3 regions of the Caproicibacter sp. genome follow, and region 2 is predicted to be linked to each of the others. Evidence: predicted binding sites of a transcription regulator. Region 2 holds the regulator's gene; each other region holds the start of a gene.

Region 1 (3,276 bases), on a different contig from region 2:
GAATCCAGGCTCTCCGGGGCGCGCGGGGCAGCCGCGCGGACAGCAAACGCGGGCACGGCTTCGCGCGCAAAATCATCCGGTTCCTCTTTCCCCGGCCGTTCGGGGGCGGAGCCGTCGTTTCGTATGTAGGAAAATTCCAGCTTTGCGTCGCCGTCCGTCTCCGTCCAGTCTGGATCGGGAACGCCGCCGTTTTCCTCCAGCCGCCAGAAAAGAGCAAGGCGCTTTTCCCGTTCCGCCCTCCCGCAGTAGCAGAAAAGGCCATCGCCGGTGCGAGCCAGCACCTTGGGCTCGCCGCCCGCGGCGCTGTTGACATAGCTCTGCGCCGCCGTTCCGGGAGCCACGGGGCATGAAAGCAGCTCCTCCCGGCGGTACCTGCCGGAGTTTGTATCGAATAAAAGCAGTTCAATGCCATTCCCGACCGGGCGCAGGACGGCTTCCGGCCTGCCGGGGGTCCCGGCGAAATACGCGGTGCGCAGCCACTCAAGATGAGTCCCGTACACCGATTCGGATACGATTTCTCCGGAAAGGTTCCGGCTGACAAGGCAAAAGCCGTCCGGGCGGCGGAACGCCTCCTGCACCACGGTTTTGCCGGAAATCTTGCGCCAGCGGAATTCCCCCCCGCCGATCTTATAGCGCGTGCGGACAATCCGCCCGGCTTCCACCCCGCGCGCCGAGCCTTTCGCCGTGCTGCCGGAAAACGCCTTTTCCCGCGCGGCGGCCAAAAGAGAATCCCTTTCCCCGCCGCCGTCGAACGGGCGGTAGGATACCGTATGGAAGACAGTCTGCAAAGGATTTTCCGACATGGGTTCAGAACCCCTTTCCCTAGGAAACTCTTCCCTTTTTCTTTTCTTGTTCTATCCTACCTTATTTCCAAGGAATTTTCAAGGATTCCACTAAATTCTCACGGTGGAACAATTATGTAACAAATTTTCCAGTTCTTCGCGCTTCTCATTAGCATCATAGTATTTTTATTGATGACGGACTCGCCGGCGAAGCCCGCGCGGAAAAGGGTTGCGCAAAGGAAGGGGGACGGGCTATAATAAGTCCGTCCCCCTCGGGTTTTGATTCATATTCCTACTTAAACAGATACTGCATGCTGTCCATCAGATCCCCGACCGTATGCAGCGTTTTGTTCGCGCGTTTGCGGAAGCCGCGGTTGTTTTTCATCATCTGATTCCCGACCGTCGCAAGAGCCATTCCGGCGACAAGGCCGGTGCCGATCCCGCGGACAAAGCCCATGGTTTGCTTATACATTCTATAAAACCTCCAAACACAGAAAAAAGTATGAGTAAAATAAATGAGATTACACCCTTTCATTATTCTGCCTCTTTTCTTTCGAAATATTGAAGTGAAACGCTGGAAAAGCTGTCCTGAAAATCACACATTTTTTTCATTAAAAAGGAGAATACTATGCCGGAACTGAATATTGTCATGGTGGAACCGGAAATCCCGCAGAACACCGGAAACGTCGCGCGGACCTGCGCCGCGACGGGCGCGCGGCTGCACCTAGTCGGGCCGATGGGGTTTCAGATCGACGACAAAAAGCTGAAGCGCGCCGGGCTGGATTACTGGCACCTTCTGGATATTACCTGTTACGAGAGTCTTTCCGAATTTTTCAGCCGCAATACCGGTAATTTTTTCTATTTTTCCACCAAAGCGCAGCACGTTTACACGGAGCCGGCCTATCCGGACGGGTGCTACCTGGTCTTCGGGAAAGAAACCGCCGGGCTGCCGGAAAAGCTGCTCTACGAGAATCCGGACTCCTGCGTCCGGATTCCGATGAGAAACAACCCCGGCGCCCGCAGCCTGAACCTTTCGAATTCCGTCGCGGTCGGCGTGTTCGAGGTTCTTCGCCAATGGAATTTTCCCGGCATGCTGTGCAGCGGGCAGCTTCGGCAATATCACTGGTAATGAATCCCCTTTTCTTCCAAAATTCGTGCCAGTGCAAACCCGGAAATGCTTGAAAATGCCATTCGTTGGTTGTATAATAGAAAAAGTTTGTTAGAAAGGTAACAATATCGAAAAGATCTCCCAAAATTCTGCCTGTTGAGAAGGAGAGGTATCTGATGAACGCTTTAAACAAAAAAACCGTAGAGGATATTGACGTAAAGGGTAAGCGGGTTCTGGTCCGCTGCGACTTTAATGTTCCGTTTGACTCGGAGGGAAACATCTCCGACCCAAAGCGGATCGACGAAGCCATGAAGACAATCCGCTATTTGAGGGATCACGGAGCGAAAGTGATTCTTTGCTCTCACCTGGGCCGCCCGAAGGGCGAGTTCAACCCGAAATTTTCCCTCGCGCCGGTCGCAGGCTATCTGTCTAAAAAGCTGGGCGCCGAGGTTAAGATGGCAAAGGACGTTATCGGGGAAAGCGCGAAGAGCATTGCCGCCGGCCTGAAGGACGGCGAAGTGGAGCTTCTTGAAAACGTCCGCTTCCACAAGGAAGAGGAAAAGAACGACCCCGCCTTTGCAAAGGAGCTGGCTTCCCTCGCGGACATCTATGTCAACGACGCGTTCGGAACCGCGCACCGCGCGCACGCCTCCACCGCGGGCGTCGCGGAGTATCTGCCCGCCGTGTGCGGATACCTGATTCAAAAGGAAATCACCATTATGGGCGGCGCGCTCGCGAACCCGAAACGCCCGTTCGTCGCGATCCTCGGGGGCGCGAAGGTATCGGATAAGATCGGCGTCATCACCAATCTGCTGGACAAAGTGGATACGCTGATTGTCGGCGGCGGCATGGCCTACACCTTTATGAAGGCGCTCGGCTATTCCATCGGCTCCTCTCTGTGCGAAGAGGACAAAGTCGGCCTTGCTTCCGACCTGATGGCTAAGGCGAAGGAAAAGAACGTGCGTTTCCTGCTGCCTGTGGACAATGTGGTCGCCGACGAATACGAAAAGGACGCTCAGTACAAGACCGTCAATTCCGATACAATCCCGGACGGCTGGATGGGCCTTGATATCGGCGAGAAAACCCGCAAGCTGTTCGCAGACGCCATTTGCGGAGCCGGAACCGTCGTCTGGAACGGCCCGATGGGCGTAAGCGAATGGGAGCATTTCGAGGGAGGCACCGTCGCCGTCGCAAAGGCGGTTGCCGACAGCGGCGCCGTTTCGATCATCGGCGGGGGCGATTCCGCCGCCGCGGTTGAAAAGCTTGGCTTTGCGGAAAAAATGACCCACATTTCAACAGGCGGAGGCGCGTCTCTTGAATTTCTGGAAGGCAAGGAACTGCCCGGAATCGCCTGCCTGAACGATAAATAAGGCGGAAGGGGCGGCA
Region 2 (3,276 bases):
ACTTGTCGAAATGGACGGGGACGAAATGACCAGAGTGATCTGGAAGCAGATCAAGGACATTTTGCTGATGCCCTATATTGACCTGAAAACAGAGTATTATGATCTTGGACTAAAACACCGCGACGAGACAGAGGATCGTGTGACCGTTGAAGCGGCGCAGGCGATCGAAAAATTCGGCGTCGGTGTTAAATGCGCCACCATTACCCCGAACGCGGACCGGGTGAAAGAGTATGATTTGAACCAAATGTGGAAATCTCCGAATGGGACGATCCGTGCGATTCTGGACGGCACGGTTTTTCGCACTCCGATTCTGGTCAAGGGAATCACGCCGCTGGTTCCGGCCTGGAAAAAGCCGATCACAGTGGCCCGCCACGCTTACGGCGACGTATACAGGAATGTGGAAATGGCTGCCGCTGCGGGCTCAAAGGCGGAATTGGTAGTTACGGATGCCGCCGGAAACGAAAAACGAATGACGATCCATGAATTTCAGTCATCCGGCATTGTTCAGGGAGTCCACAATCTTGATGAGAGTATTTCCAATTTTGCTCACTCCTGTTTCCAGTATGCTCTTGGTGTAAAAAAAGATATTTGGTTTTCCACAAAAGACACGATTTCCAAAACATACGATCACAGGTTTAAAGATGTTTTTCAGAATATTTTTCAAAAAGATTATGAGGAAAAGTTCAAAAAGGCTGGAATCACTTACTTTTATACGCTGATCGACGATGCTGTTGCGCGCGTGATCCGCTCAGAGGGCGGGTTCATCTGGGCTTGCAAAAACTATGACGGTGATGTCATGAGCGACCTGGTTGCAACGGCGTTCGGAAGTCTGGCCATGATGACCAGCGTATTGGTTTCGCCAAAGGGAGTCTATGAATATGAAGCGGCCCACGGTACGGTTCAGCGCCATTATTACCGGCACTTAAAGGGAGAAAAAACTTCTACCAATCCGCTTGCCACTTTGTTTGCCTGGACGGGCGCGCTGAAAAAGCGCGGTGAACTCGACGGGATACCGAAACTGTCTCAATTTGCCGAAAAGCTGGAGCTTGCTTCAATTCGGACGGTGGAAAGCGGAACAATGACGGGAGATTTATCGGGAATATCAACGTTACAAATGAAAAAAACGGTGGATACGGAAACCTTTTTGGGTGCCGTTCGCAGAACTATGGATCAGCTTTAATCAGTTTCATGTTTCACTTGAATTGGAGGAATGCGTCATGTCAAGACGTGAAAAGGTTTCTATGTCGGTAATCAGGCGCCTGCCGCGTTATTACCGCTTTTTGATTCATTTAAAAGAGAAAGGCGTCACGAGGATTTCTTCGACGGAGCTTTCGGCTAAGCTGGGTCTTACCGCTTCTCAAATTCGTCAGGACCTGAATTGTTTTGGCGGCTTTGGCCAGCAGGGCTACGGATATATCGTCAGTCAGCTCTGTGACGAAATCGGCAATATACTCGGCCTTTCCGGTAAATACCCCACCATCCTGTTCGGCGCCGGGAACCTTGGCCGGGCAATCAGCACCCATATGTCGTTTGAGTCGGAGGGATTCCGCCTGATTGGAGTTTTCGACAATTCGCCGGAACGAATTGGGACGGAGCTTGCAAACCTGAAAGTGAGGGATGTAGCGGGTCTGGAGGAATTCTGTAAAAAGGAAAAGCCGGTCATGGCGATTTTCTGTGTGCCCAGAACCGCGGCCAGTCAACTTGCTGAACAGCTTTATAATCTCGGAATTCGCAATTTCTGGAATTTCAGCCATTATGATCTTTCCATGCAGTACCCCGACGCTATTGTTGAAAATGTTCATCTGAATGATAGCCTTATGACTTTATGCTACCGGATTTCCGATCAGTCTGCCAAATAAACGGCAGAAAGGCAGCCGCATATTTTTTGAGCTTTATCGGATCATAAGAAACAGGTGAAACAGAAGGAGGTAATTCTATGGGTTGGATTCCGCTCGCAATTCTTTTGGCAATACTGCTGATACTGGTTGTCTGGTGTGTTTCGGCTTACAACAGGCTGATCTCATTTTCTGTCCGTGTTGACAACAGCTGGTCTCAGGTGGACGTACAACTGAAAAAAAGATTTGATCTGATTCCAAATCTGGTTGAAACGGTAAAGGGTTACGCAGCGCATGAAAAGTCTACCCTGTCGGAAGTGACGAAATGGCGCGGCGCGGCGATGAATGCAAAAACGCCGGAGGAAGCGATGGAGAATAACGCCAAGCTTTCAAGGGCAATCGTCAATCTTTTCGCGACCGCGGAACAGTATCCGGATCTGAAAGCAAATCAGAATTTCCTGAATCTGCAGGATCAGCTTCGCGAAATAGAAAGCAAAATTGCCGTTTCCCGCCAGTTTTATAATGATACGGCTATGAAATACAACGAATACGTCATGCGTTTTCCGTCAAATCTGATTGCGTCGGTGTTTCATTTCAACCAGAAAAAATACTTTGAAATCGAGGAAGCGGACCGGGCTGTCCCGCAGGTGAAATTTTGAAATCAATAATGAATCATAGGGAAGCCGGAAAAATTATCCCCAAATTACAACTGCGAGCCTTTTTCCTATTAACGGCGGTCTTGTTCTGCTTTCTTCCTTTGACCGCCTGCTCGGATGATTATGATAAAAACTCAAGGCAAGTGTTGCAGAAGCTGAACGTTTCCGCGGCTTTGATGGAAAACGGAGACATGACGGTCTCTGAAACATGGAAAATCAATTTAAAAGACCGCAACAAACCCTATCGGAACATCTATAAGTCCTTTTCTTTAAAAGCAGGCGAGTCCGCAGAAATTACAGATTTAACCGTTTATGACGAGGACCGGGGGATTCCTTATTCCTTTGCGGGCGATGTTGACCCGGAAAGTGTTTCCGGCGATGAAATGCAGGACCAATGTTACCTTTATCAAACCGGAAATCAGGTTGAAATCGGCTGGTTTATGCCTTCGATTGAAAAAGGCGTCCGGACGTTTACCTTTACTTACAGAATTAAAAATCTTGTCACTGTTTATCAGGACACGGCGGTTTTATATAACTATTTTCTTCCGAGCAATTTCAGCCTTCCCGTCACTGTGATGGACGGCACGATCCGCTTTCCGTCCGGTGGCAACAAAAAGGATGTACGCGCGTGGCTGCATACGGATGTGAAAAGCAATCTGTCGATTGACTCCAACGATCAAATCAGTTTTACGGCCTCTTCTATTCCGGCGGGTCATTCGGTTGAAGTCCGCCTTTGCATGCCGCCGCAGTTGTTTCCGTCTTCTAAAAATGTCGTTTCCCAGGCG
Region 3 (3,276 bases), on a different contig from region 2:
GGATATACCGCGTTGACCAGACCGATTTTCAGCGCCTCATCGGCTTTGACCTTGCCGCAGGTATAAATCAGTTCCTTTGCCTTGCCAACGCCGATTGTGCGCGCCAGGCGCTGTGTTCCGCCAAAGCCGGGCGTAATGCCGAGACCGGCTTCCGGCTGACCGAACAAAGCGTTTTCGGACGCAATGCGGATGTCGCAGCTGAGCGAAAGTTCACATCCTCCACCCAGCGCAAAACCGTTGACGGCCGCAATGACGGGGATCGGCAGGCTTTCAATCTTGCGGAAAACATCATTGCCGCGCTTGCTGAACACCCGGCCCTGTTCCTTTGTCATCGTGCTCATCGCGCCGATGTCCGCTCCGGCGACAAAGGCCTTCTGACCGGCGCCGGTAATAATCACGCAGCGGGTTTTCCCAAGGTCAATCGCGTCGACCGCCGCTTCCAGGTCGGCAAGGACTTCGGTGTTGAGGGCATTCAGAGCCTTTTCGCGGTCAATGGTAACGACCCCGACCAGATCCTTCTGCTCATACTTCACGTACCCCATCTTCATTGCCTTCTTTCCTAAAATGTTTCAGTTTGATGACTGATTAGCCTTCCATTTTAACAATGGTGGCAACGCCCATGCCGCCGCCGACACAAAGAGTCGCAAGGCCCAGCTCACTCTTTCTCCTCTTCATTTCATAAATCAGGGTGGTGAGAATACGCGCGCCGGAGCAGCCGACCGGATGGCCGAGAGCAATCGCTCCGCCGTTTACGTTCGTCTTGTCCATATCAAGCTTCAGGTCGTGTGCAACCGCAAGGGTCTGCGCTGCAAACGCTTCGTTGGCTTCCACAAGGTCCATATCCGAAACGGTCAGGCCGGTTTTCGCCATAATCTTTTTTGTTGCTTCAATCGGACCAAGTCCCATGTAAGCCGGATCAACGCCTGCCCACGAACCTGCAACCCATGTTGCCAGAGGCTTTACACCAAGCTCTTTCGCTTTTTCTTCCGACATAAGAACAACCGCGGAACCACCGTCGTCAATACCGGAAGCGTTTCCGGCCGTAACGGTTCCGTCCGGTTTGAATGCCGGCCTCAGTTTTGCAAGGCTTTCGATGGTCGTGCCGGGACGAATGTCCTCGTCTGTGTCAAACAGGACCGTTTGTTTCCTCAATTTAACTTCCATCGGGATGATCTCTTCTTTGAATTTGCCTTCTTTTAACGCCTTTTCGGCACGATTCTGGCTCATTACGCCATACTCATCCTGCATCTGACGGGTAATTCCATATTTTTCTGCGACGTTTTCCGCCGTAATTCCCATATGATAATGATTGAATGTGTCTTCCAGACCATCGTAAATCAGGGAATCAATCAGCTTGCCGTCGCGCATACGATAACCGAATCTTGCGTTTTTCAGCAGGTAAGGCGTGCTGGACATGTTCTCGATACCGCCCGCAACAATGACATCCGCTTCGCCGGCCGCGATCATTGCCGCAGCGACATTGATGCTTTTCAAACCGGAACCGCACATATTATTCAGAGTAAAAGCCGGTACCGGAATCGGAATGCCTGAGCCGACAGAAACCTGACGCGCAATGTTCTGGCCAACACCGGCCTGATAAACGCAGCCAAGAATGACTTCATCCACCTGATCCGGCGAGATACCGGCGCGTTTCATGGATTCCTTTACAACCGTCGTGCCAATATTAACCAAAGGCACATTGGAGAGAGTCCCACCAAATTTACCGATTGCCGTACGGCAAGCACCTGCTACAACGATTTTCCTTGACATAGGTTTTTCCTCCTTAAATTCCAACAAAAATTTCCGAACTACTATTTACAACAGACTATGTTAAATATATCACAATATATCCCGAGTTGCAAGGCTAGGTTTGAAAAATTTAACAAAAACTCTTGCGAAAACCGTTCAAATTATCCATATTGTGAAACAAATTCCGCATCGTGGATAATATGAAAACAGGCGCACTTGGCATGCGCCTGCCAGCCTTAAATTTTGGAGTATCCGTAACTATTCACAATCGCGTCAATCTTCTGCCCCTTTTGACAATACGGACAGTCAAGAACGGAGCAGGTAAAATAATTCGGTAAATCATCACTGGTAAAAATAGAGTTGACCTCTATGCCGCCGGTCTTTCCGATCGCGCTGAAAATCGCGGAGGTTCCTACGATTTTGCCGCCGTAATAACGGATGCATTCCAGCGAGCGGTTAATCGTCTTGCCGGTGGTTGCGGAAGCCACAAGTAAAAGAATGTTTTTGTTCCAGATCCGATCCTGGACATTGTCGCGGAACAGAAGCTGCCCATTGGGATATTCGGGGGTTATAATGCTGATGTCGGTTCCCTCATTCAGGGAGGAAATACCTGATTTTGAGAGTTCCTCCGCCAAAAAAGCACCGATTATTTCGCAGCCGTCCATACAGATGATCGTATCAACGGCCACGGAATTGATGTACTTTTCAGCCATGAATTCCGCTGCCTGTTTGGCAATTTTCTGCTGATGTTTAATGCCTGTCATGTCAATGTAATAGTTCACGTGAGAATGCGAGGTTGCAAAGTGCCCCGGGATAAGATTCAAAACAATATCCCGGTTTTTATCGCAATGAACTTGAACTGTTCTGCTTTCCATGACCGGCACACCACTTTCCCAATAAAAGTCGTAAATATTATAGCATTGATTCCCCAAAGGTGCAAGATTTTTTTACGCAATCTAGGGTATTCTGCATAATTTCACATCGCGGTTTTACGATTCCTGACAGCGGAACGCTTTTTGCTCAAAAAACAATTTGATTTCTTTTTGCATTCCGCTTATCGAACCCTGCACCAGTTCCTTCGGGCCGCCTCCCCTTCCGGAAAAAGCGGCGGACAGTTCTTTCGCATAGGGTCTGACGTCATTTGTGGGGTCGGACACGGCATATCGGTACCCTTTTGAATCACCGCCGGAAAAAACCGCGGCCGTCGCGGAACAGCGTTCCGACAAAATCAGCGCAAACCGGCGAAGCTCGTCCGGAGTCAGGTCGTCATCAAAGATCAGAATATTTCCGCAGCCCGGGGCAATAGCGCCCGCCTTCAACTGAAAAATTTCCGCCCGAAGGGCGGAAAGCCGCCGCTTTAAATCCGCGTTATCGCGCAGAACCCGTTCGACAGACTGTTCGATCTCCGCCGGCTTTGCGGAAAGCAGCGCGGAAACGGAAGATACGCTGTTTACCCTCTCTCCGTAATCCCGAAGGGCCTGACCGCCGCAGGCCATTGTCAGTCTGGTCCCGCCTTTGTACCGCTGG

What was found. Region 2 encodes Rex, which represses fermentation and respiration genes when NADH is low (regulators of the CRP and FNR family bind a similar motif). Its sites were predicted from a motif close to ATTGTTAANNNNTTAACAAT; they were not measured.
Region 1: ACLQ3M_RS01085 (phosphoglycerate kinase) is a predicted target of Rex. The motif match lies at 1,998-2,017, and genes of this name have one in related genera.
Region 3: ACLQ3M_RS04995 (acetyl-CoA C-acetyltransferase) is a predicted target of Rex. The motif match lies at 1,827-1,846, and genes of this name have one in related genera.

Annotation. Positions count from the first base shown of each region.
Region 1 is NZ_JBJKOP010000008.1:53,192-56,467, reverse strand. It holds gene ACLQ3M_RS01100 (hypothetical protein) at 1-803, opposite strand, end outside; gene ACLQ3M_RS01095 (hypothetical protein) at 1,075-1,254, opposite strand; gene ACLQ3M_RS01090 (tRNA (cytidine(34)-2'-O)-methyltransferase) at 1,411-1,911, shown strand; gene ACLQ3M_RS01085 (phosphoglycerate kinase) at 2,067-3,260, shown strand.
Region 2 is NZ_JBJKOP010000036.1:363,358-366,633, forward strand. It holds gene ACLQ3M_RS10935 (NADP-dependent isocitrate dehydrogenase) at 1-1,180, shown strand, start outside; gene ACLQ3M_RS10940 (redox-sensing transcriptional repressor Rex) at 1,218-1,859, shown strand; gene ACLQ3M_RS10945 (LemA family protein) at 1,937-2,494, shown strand; gene ACLQ3M_RS10950 (DUF2207 domain-containing protein) at 2,638-3,276, shown strand, end outside.
Region 3 is NZ_JBJKOP010000029.1:13,458-16,733, reverse strand. It holds gene ACLQ3M_RS05000 (enoyl-CoA hydratase-related protein) at 1-542, opposite strand, end outside; gene ACLQ3M_RS04995 (acetyl-CoA C-acetyltransferase) at 586-1,770, opposite strand; gene ACLQ3M_RS04990 (phosphoribosyltransferase) at 1,986-2,624, opposite strand; gene ACLQ3M_RS04985 (alanyl-tRNA editing protein) at 2,739-3,276, opposite strand, start outside.